Linked DNA regions of Rheinheimera salexigens. The protein of the gene in region 1 interacts with the protein of each later gene in a pairwise test. Links are inferred from orthologs where the notes say so. Each region holds a gene or a part of one and is shown on either strand. Other genes may lie near its edges.

Region 1 (4,188 bases):
TGGGCACCTGCTCTAGCGGGGTCAAGTAGCACTTTATTATACTGAGCAGTATTCCAACTGGCTTTTGGCCAAGGTAAATGCAAGTCTGCTTGGCTAGCAGTGACATTGCTTAATTGATTCACTTTAGCATTATGTAATAATTGTTGCACCATCTTGTCGATACCTTCAACAGCATGTACAGCTTTTACCTGCTGGGCTAAAGCCAGGCTAAAATTACCTATGCCTGCATATAAATCTAAAATAGTGTCGGTTGCTGTTGGCGCTAACCATTGCAGCGCTTGGCTGACCATTTCTTGATTGACCGCAGCGTTAACCTGAATAAAATTATCAAGGCCAAACTGTAATCGTAGCCCTTGCTCTGGCAGTGAATATTCCGCTTGATATTGTGCATGCTCTGGTTGCCAAGGACTAAACTGGCCCGACTCAAACTCACCCAACCAAATAGCTGTTGGCCAAGCATCAATTAAGCGCTGCTTATCTTGCAAAGTTAATGGCTGAGTATGACGGACAATAATATAAGCTTGGCCTGCGGCGTCAATCACTTCAACATGGGTAACGGCACTGTTGGTCGACAGTAACGGTAATTGCGTAGCTAGCACGGTAAATACTGGCGCTAAAACTGGCGATAGCACTAAGCAGTGTTGAATATTAACAATTTGTTTGGCATTGGCTTGGCGAAAACCAATACTAAATTTGCGTTGTTTTTTATCATACCATACGCCTATTCTGGCACGGCGACGGTAGGCTATGTTGTCTGCAGCTAGCATCGGTTGCCAAGGTAGGTCAGTTAAGCCTAGCTGATGGCTTAATAAGTCATCAATTCCTAGTTGTTTTAAGCGTTGTTGGTCACTAACGGCGATATATTGTAACTGGCAACCACCACATTGTTTGGCATAACGACAGGGAGCGTTTACTCGCTCTGGCACAGCTTGTTTAACCGAGGTAACGCTTGCCTTAATAAAGCCAGCTTTGTCTTCCAACACTTTGGCCTGTACTTTCTCTCCCGCTAGCGCGCCAGTAACAAAGGCTATTTTATTATCTATTTTAGCAATACCTTGCACTTCATAGTCAGTACTATCAATGCTTAGATTAATGATATTGCCAATACGGCTAGGTTTTGTTTTTGCTTTGTAAATGCTGACCATAGGTTCTCTATCAGGTTATAGGCAAGTGCGGCGTGTTGTGTCATTATCTGCCTGGGTGCTTTAACAATATAAACTTGAGTTTAATGACAAAAATAAGATTACGTATTTGGTTGCTACTGTGTAGCTTATTACCCGCGCTGCTAATTAGTGTATTCTCTGGCGGCTATTTTAGCTATGTTCGTCACCATGAGTTACAGTTTTCTTTATCTGAGCAAGCACGACATATTGCCGTTCCGCTGGCTATTACCAGCGCTAGCTTATTGGCATCTGAACAACAGTTACCCTTACAACAGCTTATTGATACTAGCCACCGCTACAATTCACCTTTATTAACCAGCATAGCCATATTTAATCAGCAAAATCAGCTAGTGTATAATAGTAATCCCCAATTCACTGCCACTGCTTTAGCCAGTAAGCAGCAAACCGATCTAACTGAACATGGCTTTTATAGTGAAACTGCAACTAACTTAATATTCTACCACCCACTGACCCTAGCGCAAAACGGTCAACAGTTGCACTTAGGTTACTTAGTATTAGATTTGCATAAAGATACATTACATTTGCGTCAGCAAAGTAGTGCGTTAGAAATGATACTAATTTTAATCAGTTGTTTATTATTAAGCTGTGCCCCAGCATTTTATATTTTGCAGCGGTTATATCGGCCGGTTCGGCTTATGAACATCCAACTTAAACAATTAATTAATCATGATCATACTAATAACATCCCGTTAGTCACGCGTAAGCCCAAAGCTACTGCCAAAGAGCTGATTGAGATGCAGCAAGGGTTAAACAAATTAAGTGCCCAAATTGTTAGCCAAGAACATGAAATGCAACAGCAGATAGATCAAGCTAATAGTGACTTACAACAAACATTAGAGCAGTTAGAAGTACATAACGTGCAACTCGATTTTGCGCGGCGCAAAGCCCTGGAAGAAAACCGACAAAAATCAGAATTCTTAGCCAAAATGAGCCATGAATTACGTACGCCATTAAATGGGGTTATTGGCTTTACCCGACAAGTGCTTAAAACCAAATTAACCAGTAACCAACATGACTATTTAACCACTATTCAAAAGTCTGCTAATAGCCTTTTACACTTAGTAAATGATGTCCTAGATTTTTCTAAGTTAGAAGAAGGTCGACTGTCTATTAATCCTGAACCATTTTCACTGCGCGATATGTTAAACGACGCAACTGAATTGTTAGCTGCTAATGCGTTTGATAAATATTTAGAATTAGTGCTAATGATCGATCCTGAGTGTCCGGATGACATCATTGCTGATCCGAAGCGCTTTAGCCAAGTGCTGATGAATATTGCCGGTAATGCCATTAAATTTACTGACCATGGCAGTATCGTGATTCGAGTCAGCTGTAATTCTTTAAATGATGACCAAATAATTTTACATTGCTCAGTTCAAGATACCGGCCGTGGTATTAGCAGTGAACAACAACAACAATTATTCCATGGTTTTGGCTCTTCTGATCCCAGTAGCCATCAATCAGGTTCAGGCTTAGGTTTAATGATTTCGCAACGTTTAGTGGAAGCGATGGGCGGGAAAATTGGTTTTGAAAGTACTCAAGCTGAAGGCTCTACTTTTTGGTTTACGCTTAAATGTAAACGCCATCAATTAACCGTGGCAGAAAACTTACCTATCGCAGTATTAGAGCAGAAAACCGTGCTGTACTTTGAGCCACAACAACATTCACGTGAAGCCATGCTCCAGCTGTTACAAAGTTGGTATTTAAACGTGACCATTTGCAGTACCTTAAGCCAGTTACAGCACACGCTAGCCCAACAACAACATTATGATATTGCTATCATTGGTAAAACAGTAGCGATTAATCAAGTTAATCACATTATTAGCGTGATGCAAAAAATTAAACCGCAAACCGATTATCTGTACTTATTGGTTAATACTTTATCCCCCAGTATTCGCGAAACATTGCTTAATTCTGGTGCAGACGCTTGTTTATCCAAACCAGCTCATTTAACTAAATTGGCCATGGCATTAGCCCATCCTTATTTACAGCATCAAGCCAGTAGCGATGAAATACTATTGCCCAAAAAAGCGCAGTTAAAAGTGCTGACTGTGGATGATAATGAAGCTAATTTAAAATTAATAAATACCTTATTGGCTGAACAAGTTGAGCACATAGAATCGGCTTTTGATGGCGCCGAAGCTTGGCACAAAGCCACCCAGCATGTGTATGACATTATCTTTTTAGATATTAATATGCCGATTATGGATGGTATTAATGCCTGTCAGCGTATTAGACAAAGCTCACTAAATGAACATACGCCTATAATTGCCGTAACCGCACATACTGCCGATGGCGAGCGTGAGCGTTTAATGATGCTCGGCTTTGATGAGTTTTTAAGTAAGCCGCTAGATGAAAAGATGCTGCAGTGTATTTTACAAGAGTTCTGCCAGCATAAGCAGATTACAGCAACCGCTGCCATTAACCCTACCCCAGCTTGGCCAGAAAGCAAAATAGTCGACTGGGCACTAGCTTTACAGCAAGCTAACGGTAAAGTTAACCTAATGCAGGATATGCTAGCGATGTTAATTAGCAGCATAGAGCCGACCCAACTCGCTATACAGCAAGCCATTAAACAACACGACCGTGCTGCTTTATTACAGCATATTCATAAATTGCATGGCGGCTGTTGTTATACCGGCGTGCCAAGGTTAAAACAGTTAGCCGAGATTATTGAAACCAGCTTAAAGCAGCAAGTCCCGCTACAAACTTTAGAGCCTGAATTTTTTGAATTAGACGATTTACTGCAGACCTTGTTACAAGAACAGCAACAATGGCCAGAATGGCCAGATGTTGAAGGGTGAATGCTAAACTTCAGTGTATATAAGGGGCGGTTTACCCACACTAACACGCCGTAAAACCGCCCCTCAATAATGCAACTTAGATAGTCCATCCTAGTTAATTCAGGACTATTAAAAATTTGAGATTAACGTTCTAAGATAACGGTGGCGGCGGCATAGGCTTGCTCGTCAGTGATTGATAACCAAATATGGCTGACTGCCAT
Region 2 (9,387 bases), 450 kb from region 1 along the record:
TTATTACTACGATACAAACCACTTTCTCGGGTGCCTAACCACAGTACACCAGAGTTATCTTCAATAATGCTACGAATATTAACATTATCTAAAGCAGTAACTCCGCTACTACTAATATAGTGTCTATTTTCGCTATCTACCCGATAAAAACCATCGTAGCTTCCTAACAAAATTTGGTTATTACCCGATTTTTTCAACACATTAATTATCGGTTCTGGGCTGGTATCATGCTTAAGTTGAACCGGTATAAAACTATTATTTTCATAAATAAATAAACCATTTCGGCTACCTATCCAAATAGTGTTATCAATTGCGAGTAAAGCTCTTATTTCATTGTTACGGCTGAAAGTATCAGCTCCGGCCACTAATTCATAAACTTCGGTTAATCCAGTGCTTGACCGCCACGCTTGTAAACCTGCCGAAGTACCAATCCATAGGGTACCGTCTGCCGTTTGGCTTAGACTCCACACTCGAGGGTGCGCAAGAGCAATCCGGCTGATATTGTTAACTTCTGCTTCAGAGCTAGCTTCTACTGAACTTGCTGAGTCTTTAATACTGCTTACACTAACTGTATTTATAGTATATATACTGCCGTCAGGGCTGATTCGACTTAAGCCTTCCGTCGTCCCAACCCATACTGCCTTATCAGCACTTTGAAACAGCACTTGTACTTTATCGCCCGCTAAGCCATTTTTAGTAGTAAAGCGTTGTAGCTGACCGGTTTCACTATCTATTTTTGATAAACCAAAGCCCCAAGTGCCAGCCCATAGGTTATTGGCTGTATCAATTATAATAACGCCCACATCCGGTGTTTGTTTGGTACTGAGTTCTGCTTCACTGAGTACGGGAAATTCATGGAAACGGTAACCATCAAATCTTAATAAACCAGAGTTAGTAGAGCCTAGCCATAAAAAGCCGCGTTGATCTTGAGCCACACTGTAAATGGTGGCGTTGGGTAAGCCATCATCAATACCAAAGCGTTTAAAGATTTCTGCTTGAACGTTAGTCGACGAAAAAGACCACACTACAACGCAGAGCAAATGCAAGATGAAATAATAGGCAATGTTTTTGCGCTGCAAGTAAACCTCGGGGGTATAAGTTAACAATTAAACCAATGATAATACTAACGGTACAGCAGATAACATTTTGTTAAACAATAGCATATGCTATTTAGTTTTACAGCCCAGCTGTGACTAAATCAGGTCTAGCACTTTCACTCTGGGTTGCATTCTTTTAGAATCAGCACCATTAATGATTTTAAAGCAGTTTTTGGAGCAATCAATGTCAGATATTAAACACAATCGGCTACTTATTTTAGGTTCTGGGCCAGCAGGTTATACCGCAGCCGTGTATGCAGCACGGGCTAATCTTAAACCTGTACTCATCACTGGCATGCAGCAAGGTGGTCAACTTACCACCACTACAGACGTAGAAAATTGGCCGGGTGATGCACATGGTTTAACCGGCCCAGCGTTAATGGACAGAATGTTAAAGCATGCTGAAGCCTTTGATACTGAAGTCGTATTTGATCATATACATACTGTTGATCTTAACCAGCGGCCTTTTATTCTTACTGGCGATAACAGTGTATACAGCTGTGATGCATTAATAATTTGTACCGGTGCATCTGCCAAGTATTTAGGTTTACCGTCGGAAGAGTTATACAGTGGCCGTGGTGTCTCGGCTTGTGCAACTTGTGATGGTTTTTTCTATCGCAATCAAAAAGTAGCTGTTGTTGGTGGCGGTAATACTGCCGTTGAAGAAGCGCTATATTTATCTAACATAGCCGCAGAAGTGCATCTGGTTCATCGTCGTGACAGTTTTAAAGCAGAAAAAATTCTGGTTGACCGTTTGATGGAGAAAGTTAAAAACGGCAATATTATTTTACACACTCACCGTCAATTAGATGAAGTATTGGGTGATGATAGTGGTGTAACAGGTGTTCGGCTTAAATCAACTCTAGGCGAGTCGGATCAAGAATTAGCCCTGCAAGGTGTGTTTATAGCAATTGGTCATAAACCTAATACTGATATTTTTGCCGGCCAGTTAGACATGAATGGTGGCTATATAAAAGTTCACAGTGGTTCAGATGGCAATGCAACTCAAACTAGTTTACCGGGAGTTTTTGCCGCAGGTGATGTGTCGGATCATATTTATCGCCAAGCAATCACCTCTGCCGGCACCGGTTGTATGGCCGCATTAGATGCCGAGCGTTACTTGGATGCGCTAATTAAGTAAGTATTAACATTGCCAATTTACTTACCCCAACTGGCGGTAGCAGACGTGCTGTTTCCGCCAGTCGAACAGGCGCTTAACTCGCCTGATGGCTTGCTGGCAATGGGCGGCGATTTATCCGCAAAACGGTTAATTCATGCTTATCGTCAAGCAATATTTCCTTGGTTTAGTCAGGGCGATCCTATTCTATGGTGGAGCCCGTCACAGCGTGCAATTTTTGCACCCCATACGTTAAGCTTAAATCGAAGCCTTAGAAAGCAACTGCAAAAACAACCGTTACAATTTAGTATCAACAAATGCTTTGAGCAGGTTATTCGGCATTGTGCTGCGCCAAGGCCAACTCAGGCTGAAACTTGGATCTTATCTGATATTCAGCATGCCTACTGTCATTTACATCAGCTTGGTCATGCCCATAGCCTTGAGGTTTGGCATAACAATCAGCTTGTTGGTGGTTTATATGGCATCGTCACTGGCAGTTTGTTTTGTGGCGAATCCATGTTCAACTTAGCGCCTAATATGGCTAAGTTTGCCTTAATCGCCTTACAGCAATATTTACAACAACACGCATCTGGCTGGATAGACTGTCAAATTCCTAATCCATTTTTAAGCCAAATGGGGGCAAGCACAATTGCTCGTAGTGATTATTTGACGTTATTACAGCAACAGCGGGATAATAAAATTGACCCAGCTTGTTGGCAACCCAGAATGATTACTCTGGCTACAGAAACTCCATAAGCAACTTAGGCAACATAGGCAACATAGGCAACACAATGCAAAGCATCACGTTAGGTTTAACCTATGACAATCCCTGCAGTTACATTGCGCAGCAGCAACGACTGGCTTTTGTGTTACCAGCAACGCCGCTTAGCCCCGAGCTTTATCAGCAACTGATTGATGCTAACTTTCGTCGTAGCCATCAGCAAGTTTATCGGCCACATTGTTCAGCCTGTGATGCTTGCCAATCGGTGCGTTTAAATCCTCGTTTATTAACACTTAGTACAAGCCAACGCAGGTTAGCCAAAAAAGCCCTCAATGCCGCGTGGCGTTTCCAACTTGTCGATACGCCATCGCAGCCCTACTTTGGCTTGTATCAAGCTTACATCGCGTTTAAGCACCGTGATAGCAGCATGTATCCTGCATCAGAGACAGACTTAAATAGTATGCTGGAATGTAGCTGGCTTGCGGTACACTTTTTAGAACAGTACCTTAATGACCAATTAGTCAGTGTTACTGTGGTTGATGTGTTGCCTGATGGGCTATCAGCGGTTTATACCTTTTATTGTCCAACGGTTAGCCCGTTTTCTCCTGGCAAATTAGCCATACTTAATTTAGCCCAAATAACCCAGCAATTAGACAAGTCATGGCTTTACCTTGGTTACAGTATCGATAATTGCGAAAAAATGGCTTACAAAGCTAATTTTAAGCCTCAACAGCGCTTTATTCAGGGACATTGGCACTCATTTGGCTAAAAAAGCGCTTCTTACTTTACTTCTGCCGTCGATTTCGGCACAATCTGCGCAGATTTTTTTATGGTTCATCCAAATTTAAAGAGGCAAATGCGCTGAATGGCGAAAGAAGACGTTATTGAAATGCAAGGTACCATTTTGGATACCTTGCCAAATACCATGTTCAAAGTTGAACTGGAAAACGGCCATGTCGTTACCGCACATATTTCTGGTAAAATGCGTAAAAACTATATCCGCATTTTAACAGGCGATAAAGTGACTGTAGAGCTAACACCATACGATTTAAGCAAAGGCCGAATTGTTTTCCGCCAACGTTAATTGATGTTAAGTGCTGTTTTATCTACATGGCAAAATATAATAAACCCGGCTTAAACCGGGTTTTTAGTTTTGGCTAATTGTAAATTTCTACTCCAGCTTAATCGGTTAACGCCGGTTCATTAGCAACTTGATATTCAAAGTGTAATTCGTCATTAACTAACGCCACTTTTACATCCCCGCCATGCACTAACTGCCCAAACAACAATTCATTAGCCAATGGCTTTTTCAAATGCTCTTGCACTGCTCGTGCCATCGGTCTAGCGCCCATTGTTTTATCGTAGCCTTTATCTGCTAACCACTGTCTTGCATTAGCATCAATTTCAAGCGCCACTTGCTTTTTATCCAGTTGCACCTGTAGGTCACAAATAAATTTATCCACAATCTGTAAAATAATATTTTCAGATAAGTGTTGAAACCAAATAATACCGTCTAAGCGATTTCGAAACTCAGGGCTAAAGGTGCGGTTAATTTCATTAAGTGCATCATGACTATGGTCTTGCTGTTTAAAGCCGATAGACTTACGTACAGTCTCTTGTACGCCTGCGTTAGTAGTCATAACTAACACCACGTTTCTAAAGTCAATTTTACGACCGTTATTATCGGTTAAGGTACCGTGGTCCATTACCTGCAACAAAATATTGTAAATATCACTATGCGCCTTTTCTATTTCATCCAGTAATACGACAGAATAGGGGTGCTTGGATACTGCATCCGTTAATAAGCCACCTTGATCAAAACCAACATAACCTGGCGGCGCACCTATTAAGCGGCTAATAGAATGGCGTTCCATATATTCCGACATATCAAAACGCAGTAATTCTACTCCTAACACTTTAGCAAGTTGCTTGGTGACTTCTGTTTTACCGACACCAGTTGGGCCCGCAAATAAAAAGTTACCAATCGGCTTTTCTTCATTGCCTAATCCAGACCGCGATAAACGAATGGCTGAGGTTAATACCTCTATTGGCTTATCTTGACCAAAGACCACTAGTTTTAAATTACGATCGAGGTTGGCTAACACATCAGTATCCGATGCTGATACCGACTTTTCAGGAATTCGCGCCATTTTTGCAATGACATGCTCTATTTCAGCGACATTAATTACCTTGCGCCGCTTATTTTCGGGTAATAAGCGCTGGCTGGCCCCCGCTTCATCAATAACATCAATCGCTTTGTCTGGTAAATGCCTGTCATTAATATACTTAGCAGACAGTTCAGCCGCTGCACGGATGGCTTTTTGGGTATAGCGCACATTATGATGTTGCTCGTAACGTTCTTTTAAACCTAATAATATCTTGGTGGTATCTTCAACACTGGGCTCTAGCACATCAATTTTTTGGAAACGACGGACTAAAGCGGTATCTTTTTCAAACACCGATTTATATTCTTGATATGTAGTTGAGCCCATACAGCGTAATTTGCCACTTGATAACAAGGGTTTAATTAAATTGGATGCGTCCATAACACCACCTGACGCAGCGCCAGCACCAATGATAGTATGTATTTCATCTATAAATAAAATGGCATCTTTTTCCCGTTGTAACTCTTTTAGTAACGCTTTTAAGCGCTTTTCAAAATCACCACGATATTTTGTGCCAGCTAACAATGCGCCCATATCTAACGAGTAGATAGTTGCATTAGCAATAACTTCTGGCACCTCATTTTTTACAATTCGATAAGCTAAGCCTTCGGCAATAGCCGTTTTACCTACGCCAGCTTCACCCACTAACAGCGGGTTATTCTTTTTACGCCGACACAGCACTTGTACTGCACGCTCTACTTCTTTATCGCGGCCAATTAACGGATCAATTTCACCATTTTGAGCTAAAACATTTAAATTTGTGGTGAAGTTCTCTAAATATTTACTGTCATCGCTTACCACTTCAGTCACGTCATCTTGACCATGCTCATCATGCTGCTCTAACTTTTCAGTTTTAGTCACACCATGCGAAATATAATTAACAACATCCAAGCGACTAATATCAACTTTTTTCAGTAGATATACCGCTTGCGACTCTTGCTCACTAAAAATAGCGACTAAAACATTGGCACCAGTTACTTCAACCTTACCCGATGACTGAACATGAAAGACAGCCCGTTGTAATACTCGCTGAAAACCTAATGTTGGTTGCGTGTCACGCTCTAACTCACCTTCGGGTAATACCGGTGTAGTTGAATCAATAAAACTAGCTAGCTCTGCCCGTAACTTATCAATATTTACAGCACAAGAGCGCAGCGCTTCACCTGCTGCAGGGTTATCTAACAGCGCTAACAATAGGTGCTCTACTGTCATATATTCGTGCCGACGCTCACGAGCAAATCTAAAGGCTAGATTCAGCGTTAACTCAAGATCTTTATTCAACATAAACAACTCCTAAACTACCTGAGTAACAATAATTGACCATGCTAAGAGTGCACTTATGCACGCTCCATCGTACTCAGTAATGGATGCTGATGCTCTTTTGCATACTGCATCACTTGCTGAACTTTGGTCTCGGCTATTTCTGCAGTAAAAGTGCCACAAATGCCTTTCCCTTCATAATGTACTTTTAACATAATTTCAGTGGCTTGCTCATACTGTAAATTAAAAAATCGACTTAATACATCAATAACAAAGTCCATGGGGGTGTAATCATCATTATGCAACACCACCCGATACATTGGCGGCGGTTCAACACGCTGCCGTGTTAATTGCTCTAATCCAATATCTTGATCTTCTGTTTCTTTATTACTATTCATAAACTTTTCTTTATTACTGTTCATAAACTATAGCCATAGCTGCGTCATCCATCAAAGGGTTAAGGTTAATATCTAGTAAATTTTAAGTTTATTTTTGCAAACAACTTGACTGTTTGCTCAAATTATCTACAGTAGTTGATGGAGGTGACGCATTTCCCCCCACCATTTAAACTAGAATACAGAATTTAGCTAACTTAGAGAAGGAAGTAAGTTGTATGGCTACCGGTAAAGTAAAATGGTTCAATAACGCCAAAGGATTTGGGTTTATTCGAGAAGATGGTCGCGATGAAGATATCTTCGCCCATTACTCCACCATAAGTATGGATGGCTACCGTACTCTAAAAGCGGGCCAAGATGTTCAGTTTGATTTATCAGATGGGCCAAAAGGGCTACATGCGGTAAATATCAAGCTTCCTGAAGACTTGGTAGAATAAACAAGCCGCCTAAGGTACAAAAAATTAGGGTCAAGGATATAATAAAAAAGCAGGCTTTAAGCCTGCTTTTTATTTATCAGATGCCACTAATGCTGTCGTTAATGCTGTCGTAAATTATAACGACGCTAACGATGCATTTAAGGTTTGGCTTGGACGCATAGCGGTTGATACTAAATCGCTATCAGGACGATAATAACCATTAATATCGACCGCCTTACCTTGGGCACCATTTAATTCAGCAATAATGGTCGCTTCTTGCTGATTAAGTGTTTGTGCTAATTTAGCAAAACGACTTTGCAATTCAGTGTCAGCCGTTTGATTGGCCAACGCTTCAGCCCAATACATCGCTAAATAATAGTGACTACCACGGTTATCTAACTCACCTAGTTTACGACGTGGTGATTTATCATTGTCTAAAAACTTCGCTGTCGCTTGATCTAAAGCGTCGGCTAAAATTTTTGCTTTGCTGTTGTCGGTTACTTGGCTTAAATGCTCTAACGATGCGGCTAAGGCTAAAAACTCACCTAGTGAATCCCAACGTAAGTAGTTTTCTTTTAAGAATTGCTCAACATGTTTAGGTGCTGAACCACCCGCGCCAGTTTCAAATAAACCGCCACCGTTCATCAACGGAACCACTGACAGCATTTTAGCACTAGTGCCTAATTCTAAAATTGGGAATAAATCTGTTAAGTAGTCACGTAATACGTTACCCGTTACTGAAATAGTATCTAGACCCTCTTTGATCCGAGCTAAAGAGAAACGCGTTGCTTCAACTGGCGACATAATTTGTATGTCTAAGCCGTTAGTATCGTGCTCTTTTAAATAGCTATGCACTTTTGTCATTAATTGACGGTCATGAGCACGGTTTTCGTCTAACCAGAATACGGCTGGGGTATTGCTTAAACGAGCACGATTAACCGCTAATTTAACCCAATCACGGATGGGTGCATCTTTGGCTTGGCACATACGCCAAATGTCACCTTGTTCAACAGCGTGTTCAAATACAGTTTCGCCTTGGCTATTTAATACTTGTACAACACCGGCAGTAGCAATCTCGAACGTTTTATCGTGCGAGCCATATTCTTCTGCTTTTTGCGCCATTAAACCTACGTTTGGCACTGAGCCCATGGTTTTAGGATCAAATGCACCATGCTTTTTACAGAAGCTAATCGTTTCTTGATACACACCGGCATAGCAGCGATCTGGGATCATAGCTTTAGTATCTTTTAGGTTGCCTGCGGTATCCCACATTTTACCTGAGCTACGGATCATGGCTGGCATAGAAGCATCAATAATCACATCGCTTGGTACATGTAGATTAGTAATACCTTTATCTGAATTCACCATCGCTAATTCAGGTTGCTTAGCATAACAAGCATTTAAATCAGCGATAATTTCGTCTTGCTTAGCTTGTGGCAAACTAGTGATTTTACTATATATATCACCGGCACCGTTTTTAACGTCAACGCCTAACTCGGCAAATAATGCCGCATGTTTATCAAAAGCAGATTTAAAGAAAGTAATAACGGCATGACCAAACATAATGGGGTCAGATACTTTCATCATGGTGGCTTTTAAGTGCAACGATAATAATACGTCTTGCTGCTTAGCTTCAGTGATTTGCGCTTGATAAAACGCACATAACGCGGCTTTACTCATGGTAGCAGCATCAATTATTTCACCGGCTAATACTTTTAACTCGGGTTTTAATACCGTAACGCTACCGTCTTTAGCAACCAGCTGAATTTTTAAAGTATCATTTTGTTCTAACGTAGTTGACTGCTCACTACTATAAAAGTCACCTTCAGACATATGGGCAACATGTGACTTAGACTCTGCAGACCACGCCCCCATGCTATGTGGGTTTTTACGTGCATATTGCTTAACAGACGCTGGAGCACGACGATCTGAGTTACCTTCACGCAATACAGGATTTACTGCACTGCCTTTAATTTTATCGTAACGAGCTTTAATATCGCGTTCTTGATCAGTCTTAGGCTCAACAGGATAATTAGGTAACGCATAGCCTTTTTGCTGTAATTCTTTAATTGCGGCATTTAACTGCGGTGTAGAAGCACTAATATTTGGTAATTTAATAATGTTGGCTTCAGGCTGTTTTGCCATCTCACCCAGTTCAGCTAACGCATCGGCTATTTGCTGCTCTGGTTGTAAAAAGTCAGGGAAAACGGCAATAA

The links.
Region 2: the proteins of barA (region 1) and clpA interact in binary tests that used the Escherichia coli proteins (3 or more experiments, as listed by UniProt). The link is inferred for Rheinheimera salexigens from one-to-one orthologs.

The regions. Positions count from the first base shown.
Region 1 is NZ_MKEK01000001.1:1,236,765-1,240,952, reverse strand. What follows is about bases 897-4,188. They hold barA (two-component sensor histidine kinase BarA), read left to right. Parts: upstream 897-1,228; coding sequence 1,229-3,988; downstream 3,989-4,188. Other genes in these bases: acpS (holo-ACP synthase), read right to left, coding at 4,111-4,188; rlmD (23S rRNA (uracil(1939)-C(5))-methyltransferase RlmD), read right to left, coding at 897-1,145. Outside these bases: more of rlmD, read right to left, coding at 1-896. UniProt on the Escherichia coli protein: Member of the two-component regulatory system UvrY/BarA involved in the regulation of carbon metabolism via the CsrA/CsrB regulatory system. Phosphorylates UvrY, probably via a four-step phosphorelay.
Region 2 is NZ_MKEK01000001.1:1,683,776-1,693,162, reverse strand. The notes cover bases 3,751-6,711. They hold clpA (ATP-dependent Clp protease ATP-binding subunit ClpA), read right to left. Parts: upstream 6,385-6,711; coding sequence 4,117-6,384; downstream 3,751-4,116. Other genes in these bases: clpS (ATP-dependent Clp protease adapter ClpS), read right to left, coding at 6,438-6,711; infA (translation initiation factor IF-1), read left to right, coding at 3,801-4,019. Outside these bases: BI198_RS07805 (sensor histidine kinase), read right to left, coding at 1-1,025; trxB (thioredoxin-disulfide reductase), read left to right, coding at 1,282-2,238; aat (leucyl/phenylalanyl-tRNA--protein transferase), read left to right, coding at 2,248-2,970; BI198_RS07790 (arginyltransferase), read left to right, coding at 3,006-3,704; more of clpS, read right to left, coding at 6,712-6,758; cold shock domain-containing protein CspD, read left to right, coding at 6,974-7,192; BI198_RS07765 (NADP-dependent isocitrate dehydrogenase), read right to left, coding at 7,307-9,387. UniProt on the Escherichia coli protein: ATP-dependent specificity component of the ClpAP protease. It directs the protease to specific substrates. It has unfoldase activity. The primary function of the ClpA-ClpP complex appears to be the degradation of unfolded or abnormal proteins.